Regions from separate parts of the Holdemania massiliensis genome, predicted to be linked through region 2. Evidence: riboswitches for the same ligand, from Rfam matches in the RefSeq annotation. Region 2 holds a riboswitch; the other holds the start of a gene.
The links. Region 2 has a riboswitch for ZMP and ZTP ahead of MCG46_RS06830 (IMP cyclohydrolase). Riboswitches for the same ligand answer to the same signal wherever they lie in the genome.

Region 1 (6,043 bases), 1.4 Mb from region 2:
CGGTTTGTCACCGGCAGTCTCTCTAGAGTCCTCAACTTAATGTTAGTAACTAAAGACAAGGGTTGCGCTCGTTGCGGGACTTAACCCAACATCTCACGACACGAGCTGACGACAACCATGCACCACCTGTATTCAGGATAACCTCCAGCATATCTCTATGCCTTTGCCTGATATGTCAAGACCTGGTAAGGTTCTTCGCGTTGCGTCGAATTAAACCACATACTCCACCGCTTGTGCGGGCCCCCGTCAATTCCTTTGAGTTTCACACTTGCGTGCATACTCCCCAGGCGGAGAACTTATTGCGTTAACTGCAGCACTGAGTTTCCCCAACACTTAGTTCTCATCGTTTACGGCGTGGACTACTAGGGTATCTAATCCTATTTGCTCCCCACGCTTTCGTGCATGAGCGTCAGTTACAGGCCAGGCAACCGCCTTCGCCACTGGTGTTCCTCCATATATCTACGCATTTTACCGCTACACATGGAATTCCATTGCCCTCTCCTGTACTCTAGTCTGACAGTTTCTAAGGCTGTATGGGGTTAAGCCCCACGCTTTCACCTTAAACTTTTCAAACCGCCTGCGCACCCTTTACGCCCAATAATTCCGGATAACGCTCGCCACCTACGTATTACCGCGGCTGCTGGCACGTAGTTAGCCGTGGCTTTCTGGTAAAGTACCGTCACTCCCATAGCATTCCCTCTATGAGCCGTTCTTCCTTCACAACAGAGCTTTACAACCCGAAGGCCTTCTTCACTCACGCGGCGTTGCTCGGTCAGGCTTTCGCCCATTGCCGAAAATTCCCTACTGCTGCCTCCCGTAGGAGTTTGGGCCGTGTCTCAGTCCCAATGTGGCCGGTCACCCTCTCAGGTCGGCTACGTATCATCGCCTAGGTGGGCCGTTACCTCACCTACTAGCTAATACGCCATAAGCTCATCCATCCGTGTTGTATCCCAACTTTAATTAGTCCCTGATGCCAGAAACTAACCTATCCGGTATTAGCAGTCGTTTCCAACTGTTATCCCAGGCCGATGGGCAGATTGCTTATGTATTACTCACCCGTTCGCCACTCCTCGTAAAGAAGCAAGCTCCTTTACAAAGCGTTCGACTTGCATGTATTAGGCACGCCGCCAGCGTTCATCCTGAGCCAGGATCAAACTCTCCATTTGTTCGAGTTTGTTTAGCTCGTTTTATATCCTCTGTCCTAAGACAGATTCTTTATGAATTGACGTTGTATTTTTGTGCTTTTCTTCCTGTTTAGTTTTCAAAGATCGACGCCCTCTCGCGAGGTGCTCATTTATATTACCAAACCCACTGTTTTCTGTCAACAACTTTTTAAAGTTTTTTCATTTTTTTATCGGCTTTTTGCATTCCGCCTTGACTCCGCCTGCTTGAAATTCGTAACAACGCCTTATTTTCAAGGGCTTTTATGAATTCGTTAAGGATTTCATTCCTGGGTCCTTTTGTTTTTGAATTCCTTTCTGATTCTCTATTTGTGCGTTTTTCCTGTCTTGTTGGTTCTTGTTATTATGTCGCGCTACCTGCCAATCCCTGTAATTCTGTTCCCATTCTGTTCTTCGATTGTCAGGATGCTGAACCAGTACTTTCATAAAGAAAGGATATCCCATTTCTCAGCCGCAAGCTAAACAGCCTTCTGATCGGAATATCCTTTTTCTTCATTCTCGAAATTTTCTGCACTTCTTCTGTCCGCCTGAACCCCAGCACTAACTAAGGCTAACCGACGGAAAGAAGCGGTTTAATGATGGAACAGACGGACACCGTTGAAAATCAGCACGATCCCATATCGGTTGCAGGTATCAATGACATGATCGTCACGCACAGAACCGCCGGCTTCCACGATGTATGAAACGCCGCTCTTGCGAGCCCGTTCTATATTATCACCAAACGGGAAGAACGCATCTGATGCCAGGGATACCCCGCTGACCGATGCCAGCCAGGCTTTCTTTTCTTCCGCGGTCAGCACTTCCGGCTTTTCCGTGAAAGCTTCCTGCCAGCTGCCCTCCCGCAGCAAATCTTCCCATTCATCGGAAATATACACGTCGATCGCATTATCGCGGTCAGCTCTGCGGATCTTCTCTTTAAACGGCAGATTCAGCACTTTCGGATGCTGACGCAGATGCCAGATATCCGCCTTGTTGCCGGCCATTCGTGTGCAGTGGATGCGGGATTGCTGGCCAGCGCCGATTCCGATCGCCTGACCGTCCTTCGCGTAAACAACCGAATTGGACTGCGTATATTTAGCCGTAATCATCGCGATCAGCAGATCTCGTCTGGCCGCTTCCGGCAATTCTTTATTTTCCGATACGATGTTTTGAAGCAGACTCTCATCAATCTTCACATCATTGCGCTGCTGATGAAAACGTACCCCGTAAACTTCTTTGCTTTCCATCGCTTTCGGCATATAATTCGCATCCATCTGCAAGACAAGGTAGGTCCCCTTGCGTTTAGCCCGCAGAATTTCCAGCGCTTTCTCACTGTAGGAAGGAGCGATAACACCATCAGAAACTTCCTTTGACAGGAAACGGGCCGTGGTTTCATCACATTCTTCTGACAGGGCGGCGAAATCGCCGTAAGAAGACATGCGGTCTGCCCCGCGGGCGCGGATGTACGCACAGGCAATCGGCGAAAGCTCCGTGTCTTCACAGAAGTAGATTTTTTTCATGGTGTCGTCCAACGGCAGGCCAATCGCGGCGCCGGCGGGAGATACATGCTTAAATGAAGCAGCGGCCGCCATTCCGGTTGCTTCTTTCAATTCTTTGACAAGCTGCCAAGCATTGAGGGCATCCAGCAAATTGATATACCCGGCACGGCCATTCAGTACCGTAAACGGCAGATCTCCCTCTTCAATGTCGACGCTGGCTGGTTTCTGGTTGGGATTGCATCCGTATTTCAGCTCATACTCTTTCATCTTTTTTCCTCCTTTTACGAAAAAAAGCCGCACTGCTGGTCCTTAATGGCCCAGACGGTCGGCTCTGTTCTGCATTAACTTCCCTGTGGTCAATTCCACTTCCGTCAGTCGGTTAACTGTTTAAAAATTATCACGCTTCCACTCCCCTGTCAAGCCTTCTTCCATGAAGTTTTCCACATTTCAGACAGTTCGATTATTTTCTCTCACGAAGGCTTACAAACCGCTGGCACTGCCTTGAGGCATATCGAGAAAATCAAAGACGGAACTGGTCAGAACGGCTCCATACTGCTTTAAAAATGTTTCACTGTCCATGTTTCGATTGCGGCACAGCCAGTGACTGACCGTGTAACATAAACTGTTGCCGAAATAGCCAGCGAGTTCATCTTCGGTCATCGTTCCCAGCTTTTCGGTCCGACCGTAACGGCGGAACATCTCCGCAAATAACTGCTGAACGTTTTCTTCAAACAGATCCGAAAAGCTGTTCTGACCGGTGATCCGGAAAGCAATTTGATAAAATTCACGACTTTCCACGAATTTATCAAGCATCGCTTTGACCGCCTGCTGGAATTGCTTCTTTTCTATATAAGGAAGCGCTGTATCGACAGTATCCAGATAAATGATATAACTTAAAGCTGCGTATTTGTCTTCAAAATAATTATAAAACGTGGCGCGGATGACGCCGGTTTTATCGCAGATTTGCTTAATCGTGATCTTTTCAAAGCTTTTCTGCAGCATGAGCTCTTTCAGGCTTTCTGCCAGAAAGCGTTTCATCATCCCCCGTTTTTCCATGATCTCCCCCCTAGCGCAGATGCGTCAGCACCTGGAAAAGAACCTTAAGGCTGATCAGAAAGAGAATCACGCTGCCGGCTGTAAAGATGGTCCGGCGATAGGCCAGACCTAAACGATAGCCGATCTGCTGTCCCAATTCCACGCAAGCCAGCGTTACCAATGTGGAAATTAAGCACACCTGAAAGGCATCTGCCTGCAGCAAGGTCATGCAGGTTCCCAACAGGAAAACATCAACACTGGTGATCAATCCCAGGAATAAGACTTTTTTGTAATTAAAACTGTCATCATGACGTTCTTCAAAGGCTTTTTGCCGAAAGGCCTGAATTAACAGGAAGCAGCCTAGGGCAAACAGGATCAGCGCTGCGATCACCTGATTGACATGCAGCACAAGCTGACTCTTGATCAGGGAACCGGCCAGCGATCCCAAGACGATCATCAGCAGGCTCGATCCGGCAAAGATAAAACTGTTAATCAGCGAGCGGCGGTGTTCCTGCGGATTCATCACGGCGCCCCGCGCCATCATAACCACAAAGCAATCCAGCGACAAAGCCAGGCAGGTGACTAGGATTTCGATTGTATTCACCTGATTTTCCCTCCTCTACGGTTTACAGTCCAAGTATAGCCGATGGTGACGGAGGAAGCGATAGACAATCATCAGATTCTGTCAATTCTTCCTTATAGAATAAGTACTGTGCTTTCCCTTGCCTGATCCAAGCCGCAAATATCCGGCTGACGGCTGACTAAAAGCGCGGCAGACTGATCCTCTGCCCTTGACCTTGGATCTCATTTATTTCTGATTGGGTTCATTGCCAAACTGAACAAAGAAAAAACCAGCGGAATCCAGGATACCGCTGATTTAAAGATTAGATTATTCAATCATGATGGTCTTTTTCGTTTCCACTGCCGGCGCGTCTTTCTTCGGCAGAACAATCTTCAATTCACCGTTGTCATAGTGCGCTTTGATGTCTTCCGGCGTGATCGCTTCGCCGACATAGAAGCTGCGGGAGCAGGAGCCTTGGACACGTTCCTGGCGGATCACATTGCCCTGATCGTCCTTTTCTTCTTTACTGGTATTGCGAAGCGCGGATACGGTCAGATAGCCGTTTTCCAAATCCATCTTAATATCTTCTTTGGTATAGCCTGGCAGCTCAATATCCAGCAGATAGCTGCCGTCCTTCTCACGAATGTCGCAGCGCATTGCGGTGATCGCATTGCGATGGAGCAAAGGTTCATCAAACATGTCATCAAAGAAGTCGTCAAACATCATTCTTGGTAGTAATCTCATACATCACACCTCTTTCTGTTTTCAACTTATGCGATACTGCCTGATCTGAACTCTGATCGCTCAGAGAAGTTAATCAATGGAAATCGTTTTCTTGGTCTGCATGACCTGCGGGTCTTTTTTCGGTACGAAGACCTTCAGCTCACCATTTTCATAACGAGCCTTAATGTCCTCGACGTTCATTTCTTCACCGATAAAGTAAGTCCGGGTGCAGCTGCCGCTGACACGTTCCTGACGCACCAGCTTGCCTTGTTCACTTCTTTCCTCGCTGCTTGCTGTGTGCGCGGCTGCGATGGTCAGATAGCCGTCTTCCAGCTCCATTTTGATTTCTTCCTTTTTAAATCCAGGAAGCTCAATATCCAGAAGATACCCATCTTCTCGTTCGCGAATATCGGTTTTCATGACAGCCGGGACAGTATTCTTTCTGAAAAATGGATCCTTAAGAACCTCGTCGGCCAAGCTGTCCATCCAGGTGTTCGGTACAAATCTCATCTTGAATCGCCTCTTTCTATCTGTCTTATTCCTGGCTTATTGGGTCTTTCCCAACTTGCAATTTTAGTATATCACATTATTTAGCACTGTCAAGTAGTTAGTGCTAATTTTCTTCATTTAATTTCACAAGTTCACAAAGTGCGTCGTTCATAGAGCATCGCAACAATTTTGTCGATCCGCCGAATGCGCTGATCTTCCACCCCTTGTTCCGCATAATGAATAATACGCCCGCGCTGCTCCGGATCCAGCAGCTGAAAAAAATAACAGGCACTGCGGTTGGCTAAGAGTGCTTCCTGTAAGGCCTGCGGACATTCTGCCAAACTGTGACCGGATTCTGGTTCCAGCCACAGGCTGACCGTTTTGCCTTCGGTAAGCTCAGATTGTGAACAGACTTCCTCCGGAAGTTCCAGCGTCCAGATTTGTCCTTTTCTTTCTGCCTTCTGTTTAAACAGCTGAGTTTGAAGCATGATGATCAGCGGTCCTTCCGGCAGCGCCGCATCCGCCGCAAGCTCAAGATAGGGCTGGGGTGTATTGTGAATTATTCCTTCAATCTG
Region 2 (6,043 bases):
CCCCATCCAGACGCGGTAACTTTTCGTGTTATGGACATGCTGAACATGCAGACAGCGCTGTCAGTGGAAGGCATTGTGTGCTATTGCGACAGCTTAAATTATCTGACGTCGCTGGATCAGGTGGGACAGTTTATGGATCAAGCTGCGGAATTGCTTGAACCTCATGGCGTTTTGTTGTTTGATATGCATACGCCTCAGCGATTGGAAGAGTTCACTGAGGAATATATTGAAGAAGGGGTGCTGGAAGATACGCTGTATCAATGGACGATCTTAAGTGATGAGGATCGGATTTATCAGCACTTTGCTTTCTGGACGTCAGAAGGACTGAAAGAGGAACATCACGTCCAGACTGTTTTCGATCCGCAGGCTGTGCTTCAGCGAATGGAAGCGGCCGGATTTGAAGTAGAAATCATGACGGATTTTACTCAGCCGGGAATTCAGCCGGGTGAAAAATTATTTTACGCAGGGAGGAAGAAAGCATGATCGCAATTATCGGAGCGATGAAGGTTGAAATCGACGCGCTGCTGGCCTTGATGGAGGACGTCGAAGCCAGCTCAATTCAGAAGATTCCGTTTTATACCGGAAAGCTGGCTGATGTTCCGGTGGTTGTCACGCAAAGCGGCGTCGGCAAAACGTTAGCCGCGATGAGTACCACGCTGCTGCTGGAACATTTTGATGTCAGCGGTGTGATCAATATCGGCACAGCCGGCGGATTAATGGAAAATCAGGAGGTTCTGGATGTCGTCATTTCCACGCGGATTGCGCATCATGATGTGGATGTGCCAGGGTGGAATCATGGCTTCGGCCTGGATAACCCGTGCTGCTTTGCCGCGGATGAACGGTGTGTTCAGGCTGTTTCCCAGGTCATTCAAGAGCATGACCGGGCCTGGATCGGTCCGATTGCTTCCGGCGATTGCTTTGTCAATACCGCACAACAGGTCGCAAGGATCAAACAGGAATACCCTGAGGCGCTGTGTGCGGAAATGGAAGCCGCGTCGATCGCGCAGGTCTCTGCACATTATGGCGTTCCGTTTGTCGTTGTGCGTTCGCTGTCCGACATTACGTTAAAAGCAGGCAATGAAATGACGTTTGAAGAATATGCGCAGAAAGCCTCTGTCCGTTCGGCGGCATGGTGTGAAAAGGTTGTTGTGAAGCTGGCTGAGTGCTTATGAGTGAAACGCTTCGATTCTGGCTGGAACGGATCATGACTGTTGAGTTCTGGGTGGAAGCACTCTCGGCGTTTAAAGATCTGGGACCCTTGGCTCCAATCTGTTTGGCCTTGGTGGAATCCTTGATTCCAGCCTTGCCGTTAGTCGCGATTGTGACGATCAATATCAGCGCCCATGGTGCGATACTGGGGTTTCTGTATTCCTGGATTGGAACGACGTTAGGTTCGCTGATCGTCTTTCTGTTTTTCCGGCGGCTTGTCAAACACCGGCTGATGCCTTGGTTCAGCCGCAGTACTTCGATTCAAAAAGCCTTGAATTGGGTGGCCGGACGCAATGCCGCGGTGCTGTTCATTTTAGTCGCAATGCCGTTTACACCCAGTTCCTTCATCAACATTGCTTTCGGCCTGTCTGATTTTGAAGAATCAAAATTTATTAAAACTTTGATCGCGGCGAAGCTGATCATGATGTTTGGCTTAAGCGTATTCGGCAAGACGTTAAGCATCTCGTTTACCCGTCCGGTTTATCTGATCTTGGCCGTTGGAATCTTAGCTGTTCTGTACTGCGTTTCTGTTCATTTCCGAAAAAAGCATGGGTTATAATCAATCAACCTGAATTTGTTAAACTTCGGGAATTGAGTTTGGAACAGTAAAACAGGATCAGCGAATAAGGCTATACTGAAAGTTTCGTTATTGTTAAGGCTGACCTGTATTCTGGGTCCTGAGGTCTATAAAAAAGGATGCGTTATGAGTTTTTCTGTTTTCCAGAATTTCTCCATAGCGCATCCTTATTATTTGATTTCAACTTCTTGTCAGCAACGTCTTAGGCGTGTTTATTGACAATCCGAGTTTCTGTTTCACCGCTTGCCAGATCGATCATCCGAACAAACAGCGAAACCTTATTGTCAGGATTCAGATTTGTCCATAACAGTTCTGTCATGGCATCCAGTGAATCGAGGATTTCCACCCGTTTTGGTTCCCCTTCAAAGCTTGGCAGCGGATCACCGTCATGCATGTAGGTATGGATGAAATGGCCTTCGCCGGCCAGCGGATTTTCGTAAGCAAAGGTGTAGCGGTGGCAGGACTGCGGATCGCCGTCGCTGCTCTTTAAGATGGACAGTGCATAGTTGAACTTGCCGCTTTCAATATGCAGAATCCCTGAAATGCGGGGCGTAAAGTTCGGCCCATCCGGCTCAAATTCCCGGCTGCGCAGCGCTTGTTCAAAAGTCAGCTGACGATCCATGCCGGCATAAATCGTATCGGTCTGATCACCGTTGGTGACGATGGTCTTGTTGCCCAAGACACGAACCGGAGCATAAATAATTAAGGATGGATCAACCAGCTTTGACGGATCGTAGGCCTGCGTGCGGATGCCCTGACCCTCCGTGACAAAAATACGATTACGGCTGTTTTCACTGCGTCCCATGATAAAATAAGCTGCTACGGCTTTGCGTCCGTCTGGCGTTTTACCCAGTACGATGCCCCGTCCGGGGTAGGTGTTCTGTTGAAGATCGTCTTTGAGTGAGATTTTTTGCATAAATTTTCCTCCCTAAATATGACGGGAAATGCATTCCCGGCCCAGGCGGTCGGCTGATTCCGGCTTGTGCTCCCTGTGGTTATTCCACTGATCCGCCAGTTGCACATCCAACAAGAGTTTAGACTATTCCGCGGAAAAAAACAAGATCATAAAAAATTTTAAATCCTTAACGCAGTGCATAAATAAAAAAGCGGACAGGATCCGCTTAAATTGGTTTACTCCAGGAATACGCACTGTGCATTTGTAAAGGTAGCCAATCCACTCACACTCACTTCCATATCAAAGGATACTACAAAGTATGTCCTGATACTGGCACCGAATGAGTTGTCAGCGTCCACATACGCTGATATTGAACAGCTTTTTCCCTTACAAGTCATAGTTAATTCACTTGACTTTTGGAATTTAGCACTGCTTGGAGATTTCAAACTGGCCTTGGCTAACTTTTTAGCATAATCCCAAGCTGTCGTGAATTTTGATGAAGTATAATCGTAAGTGTTTTCAATGCTGTTATAGATATCAAGCGTTTCCTTAGTTGAAGAATTTTCATAATCATCATATATAATCTGTCCGTTTTTCTTAACTCTATTGGAACTGCTATTAATATCGTACTTATTTCCATTACTAAGGAAATAACGTAAACGCCAATTCTCTCCAATTACACGACCATGCATTCCGTCTTCAACAGAGAACATTTTTTCAAAAGACATATTTTCAAAGTTTGAAGACTCTATGATAACATCATATATTTTGTCGTTAGCATTCCATGTAGTATTGATCTTTACGTTCTTTAATCCAAGTCCTTCGGCTCTTCCCTTGAGTTCCTGAACAAAGGCATTTTTATCAAGACCACCTTCTTTTAAAGCATAGTCTTCGCTGTCTATGTAATTCATTCTATAAGCAATGAATGCAATTACTAAAATAACCGACCCAAGAATGATGAATAGTTTATACCGTTGAAAGAATGAAGAAGTGTTAGTATTGTTTTCCATATTTAGTTTCCTCCCTTATATGTATCTTTACATTATCATTGTAGCACGCATAATTCAAGTGTAAATTACACTGAATAATAGGTGTTTATCCCTTTGCTAAAAAACGTTACTGTTTATGTGGAGGTGTATATCATGGGTTTCAAAATTGAAAAAGAAGAATATGTAAACAGAACATTTCGTATATCCAAAAAGCTTGTTGAAGAAATGGAAATCATCTGCAATGAAAAGAATATTTCTTTAAACAAACTGGTAGTTAAGTGCATAGAATACGCACTAAAAAATTTGGATGATACTGAATAAGGGGCAACCCCCTTTTTATTATAAAGTTATTATGAAATGATCTTTGGCAATAACAATTCATGATTTTACCTGTTTTCATGATAATTTGTATTTATTGGTTTTCTTAAAACCAGGACAGATAACAATACGCACACATGAATCATCCATTTCATCCCTAATGATTCTGACTTCCTGTGGAGTATTGATATAGATAACATTTTCATTGGATACAGGTATTATGATAATTATTCCACAATCCTGACAATGAGTATATTCCATTATTTCACCTCCTTCCCTATAGTTTAAAGCAAACTGAAAAGGGCGGACTTCTGCCTCCTGAATTTAACATTTTGTTCCTTCCTTTCAATAATAAAATGACGCTTCCCAAATAGGTTATTAAAGTAACCCTAGGGAAGCGTATTACACATCTTTAAGTATTTTGTTTCATTGTCTTCTTAATCTTACGCCACAATTTTCACTGTTTCAGGCATCGTAAGTTTGATGAAGTTGTAGAACTGATTATATATAATGAGGGATAATCTATTTAAGGATATAGTTTTCAGAATTAAAGAAAAAGATTTGCTGGAAACTTTCTTGTGTCAGGAAATTTTGGATAGAGTTGAACAAATAGCAATTTTCAATTGTATTTGTTCAACGCATGACCACTTATTAAAAACAGACTGCTTCAACAGTCGTATAATAAGTCATTTGCTTATAAGCTCATCATTCCTATGTTCATGTTAACATAAACTCTGTTACAGTTTAATCCAGACACTGAATCTGTTTGGCATAGGGAATATCTAAAAGACTTATTTCTTGGTTCAGTAAAAATGTATCATGACTTGATGCTTCCTATTACTTGTTCTTTGTGATTATTATATCACAAATAAATTATAATGTCAATTTTATTGATAATTATCAAGACTTATCAATTCATAATGGTGCATTAAAATAGTGTTCATTATCTTTTACTTTATATTATATCAATATTTGAACACAAAATTTATAGGCTGGAGAAGTATAGAAGGTTGAAAATGACGCAGCAAATTAAAAATTTTAAAAGCTGTTTCTAATAGAAACATAAAAAAGTGAATTTACGGCACAGCTGTTTTATTAAGGTTGTTTTCAATGTATTTAATCAGTGCTATTCTGTAAAAACAAAAACAGCTGATCTAGTTGATTATAAGGGCAGAGCTATGATGGGAAAATAGTTTCCTGATATAAAAAGTAAATAAAAAGTGACTCTATGTAGAGAGTAAAAGAAAAGCCCTGAAAATTCAGGACTTACTCAGGCTGTTCAATTAATTCACCCTGTTCTTCAACTTCACCTGTCCAGACGCCGTTGTCAATCATCCAGAGCTTCAGACTCACAGCATCAATCGGATCTTCTTTGTTCCAGCTGAGAACATTGTTGATGGTCTGCGTACCGTCATCGGCAATTGTCAGGGAAACAAAGGCCGGGAAGCTTTCAAAGCCCCACTGGCTTTTCAGCTTGGCTGCCGGATAATACTCACCCAGACTTGTCAGATCATAAAATTCAAACGCATTCAGTGCAGTTGTTTTTAGTTCCTGCGCTAAAGGCTTAAAAACATATTCATTGATATAGGCGCAGTCATCATTATCCGGACGGCAGAAATAAATCGTGTGCGTGCCGGGGCCTAATTCTGGCTGAGCAGAGGCTGAGGCCGGTGCTGCGTCGTCGGATGGCTCAACAGAACGAAGCATAGCGGAAGGTTCCGCGGCGCTTAAATAACTTTCTTCGATGCCGGTTGCGGCTTTGGGTTCCAGCGCCCGGTAAGAAAACAAGGTTGCACTGCTGAGAAAAAGGAATCCCATCGATCCGATCATCAGTTTCTTTAACACATCATCACGCTCCTCAAATGCCAAATCATCATATCATGTTTCACACGTTTTTGCAAATTGGTCAAAAGGGACAGGCTGAATCAAGAATACAAAGCAAAAACTTACCTTTGCTCTAAAGCCGGGTCGAGTTCATTGTTTCAGCAGTCTGAATTTGATATAATAAGGATCACAGAGGTGAAGGCCATGAATTCCAGGCGTGTCCGGTCACTG

Region 1: it holds a riboswitch for ZMP and ZTP, as region 2 does, so the genes downstream of both, MCG46_RS00720 (phosphoribosylaminoimidazolecarboxamide formyltransferase) here and MCG46_RS06830 (IMP cyclohydrolase) in region 2, are expected to answer to the same signal.

Annotation. Positions count from the first base shown of each region.
Region 1 covers NZ_JAKNTK010000001.1:153,081-159,123, reverse strand. Annotated here, with positions in the region: rRNA gene MCG46_RS00725 (16S ribosomal RNA) at 1-1,166, opposite strand, end outside; gene MCG46_RS00720 (phosphoribosylaminoimidazolecarboxamide formyltransferase) at 1,754-2,926, opposite strand; ZMP/ZTP riboswitch at 2,968-3,048, opposite strand; gene MCG46_RS00715 (TetR/AcrR family transcriptional regulator C-terminal domain-containing protein) at 3,140-3,715, opposite strand; gene MCG46_RS00710 (manganese efflux pump MntP family protein) at 3,726-4,298, opposite strand; gene MCG46_RS00705 (Hsp20/alpha crystallin family protein) at 4,584-5,000, opposite strand; gene MCG46_RS00700 (Hsp20/alpha crystallin family protein) at 5,070-5,489, opposite strand; gene MCG46_RS00695 (YdeI/OmpD-associated family protein) at 5,621-6,043, opposite strand, start outside.
Region 2 covers NZ_JAKNTK010000001.1:1,525,028-1,531,070, forward strand. Annotated here, with positions in the region: gene MCG46_RS06815 (class I SAM-dependent DNA methyltransferase) at 1-483, shown strand, start outside; gene MCG46_RS06820 (5'-methylthioadenosine/adenosylhomocysteine nucleosidase) at 480-1,172, shown strand; gene MCG46_RS06825 (TVP38/TMEM64 family protein) at 1,169-1,768, shown strand; gene MCG46_RS06830 (IMP cyclohydrolase) at 1,989-2,702, opposite strand; ZMP/ZTP riboswitch at 2,735-2,815, opposite strand; gene MCG46_RS06835 (hypothetical protein) at 2,918-3,691, opposite strand; gene MCG46_RS06840 (hypothetical protein) at 3,824-3,991, shown strand; gene MCG46_RS06845 (hypothetical protein) at 4,067-4,249, opposite strand; gene MCG46_RS06850 (hypothetical protein) at 5,255-5,833, opposite strand; gene MCG46_RS06855 (hypothetical protein) at 6,017-6,043, shown strand, end outside.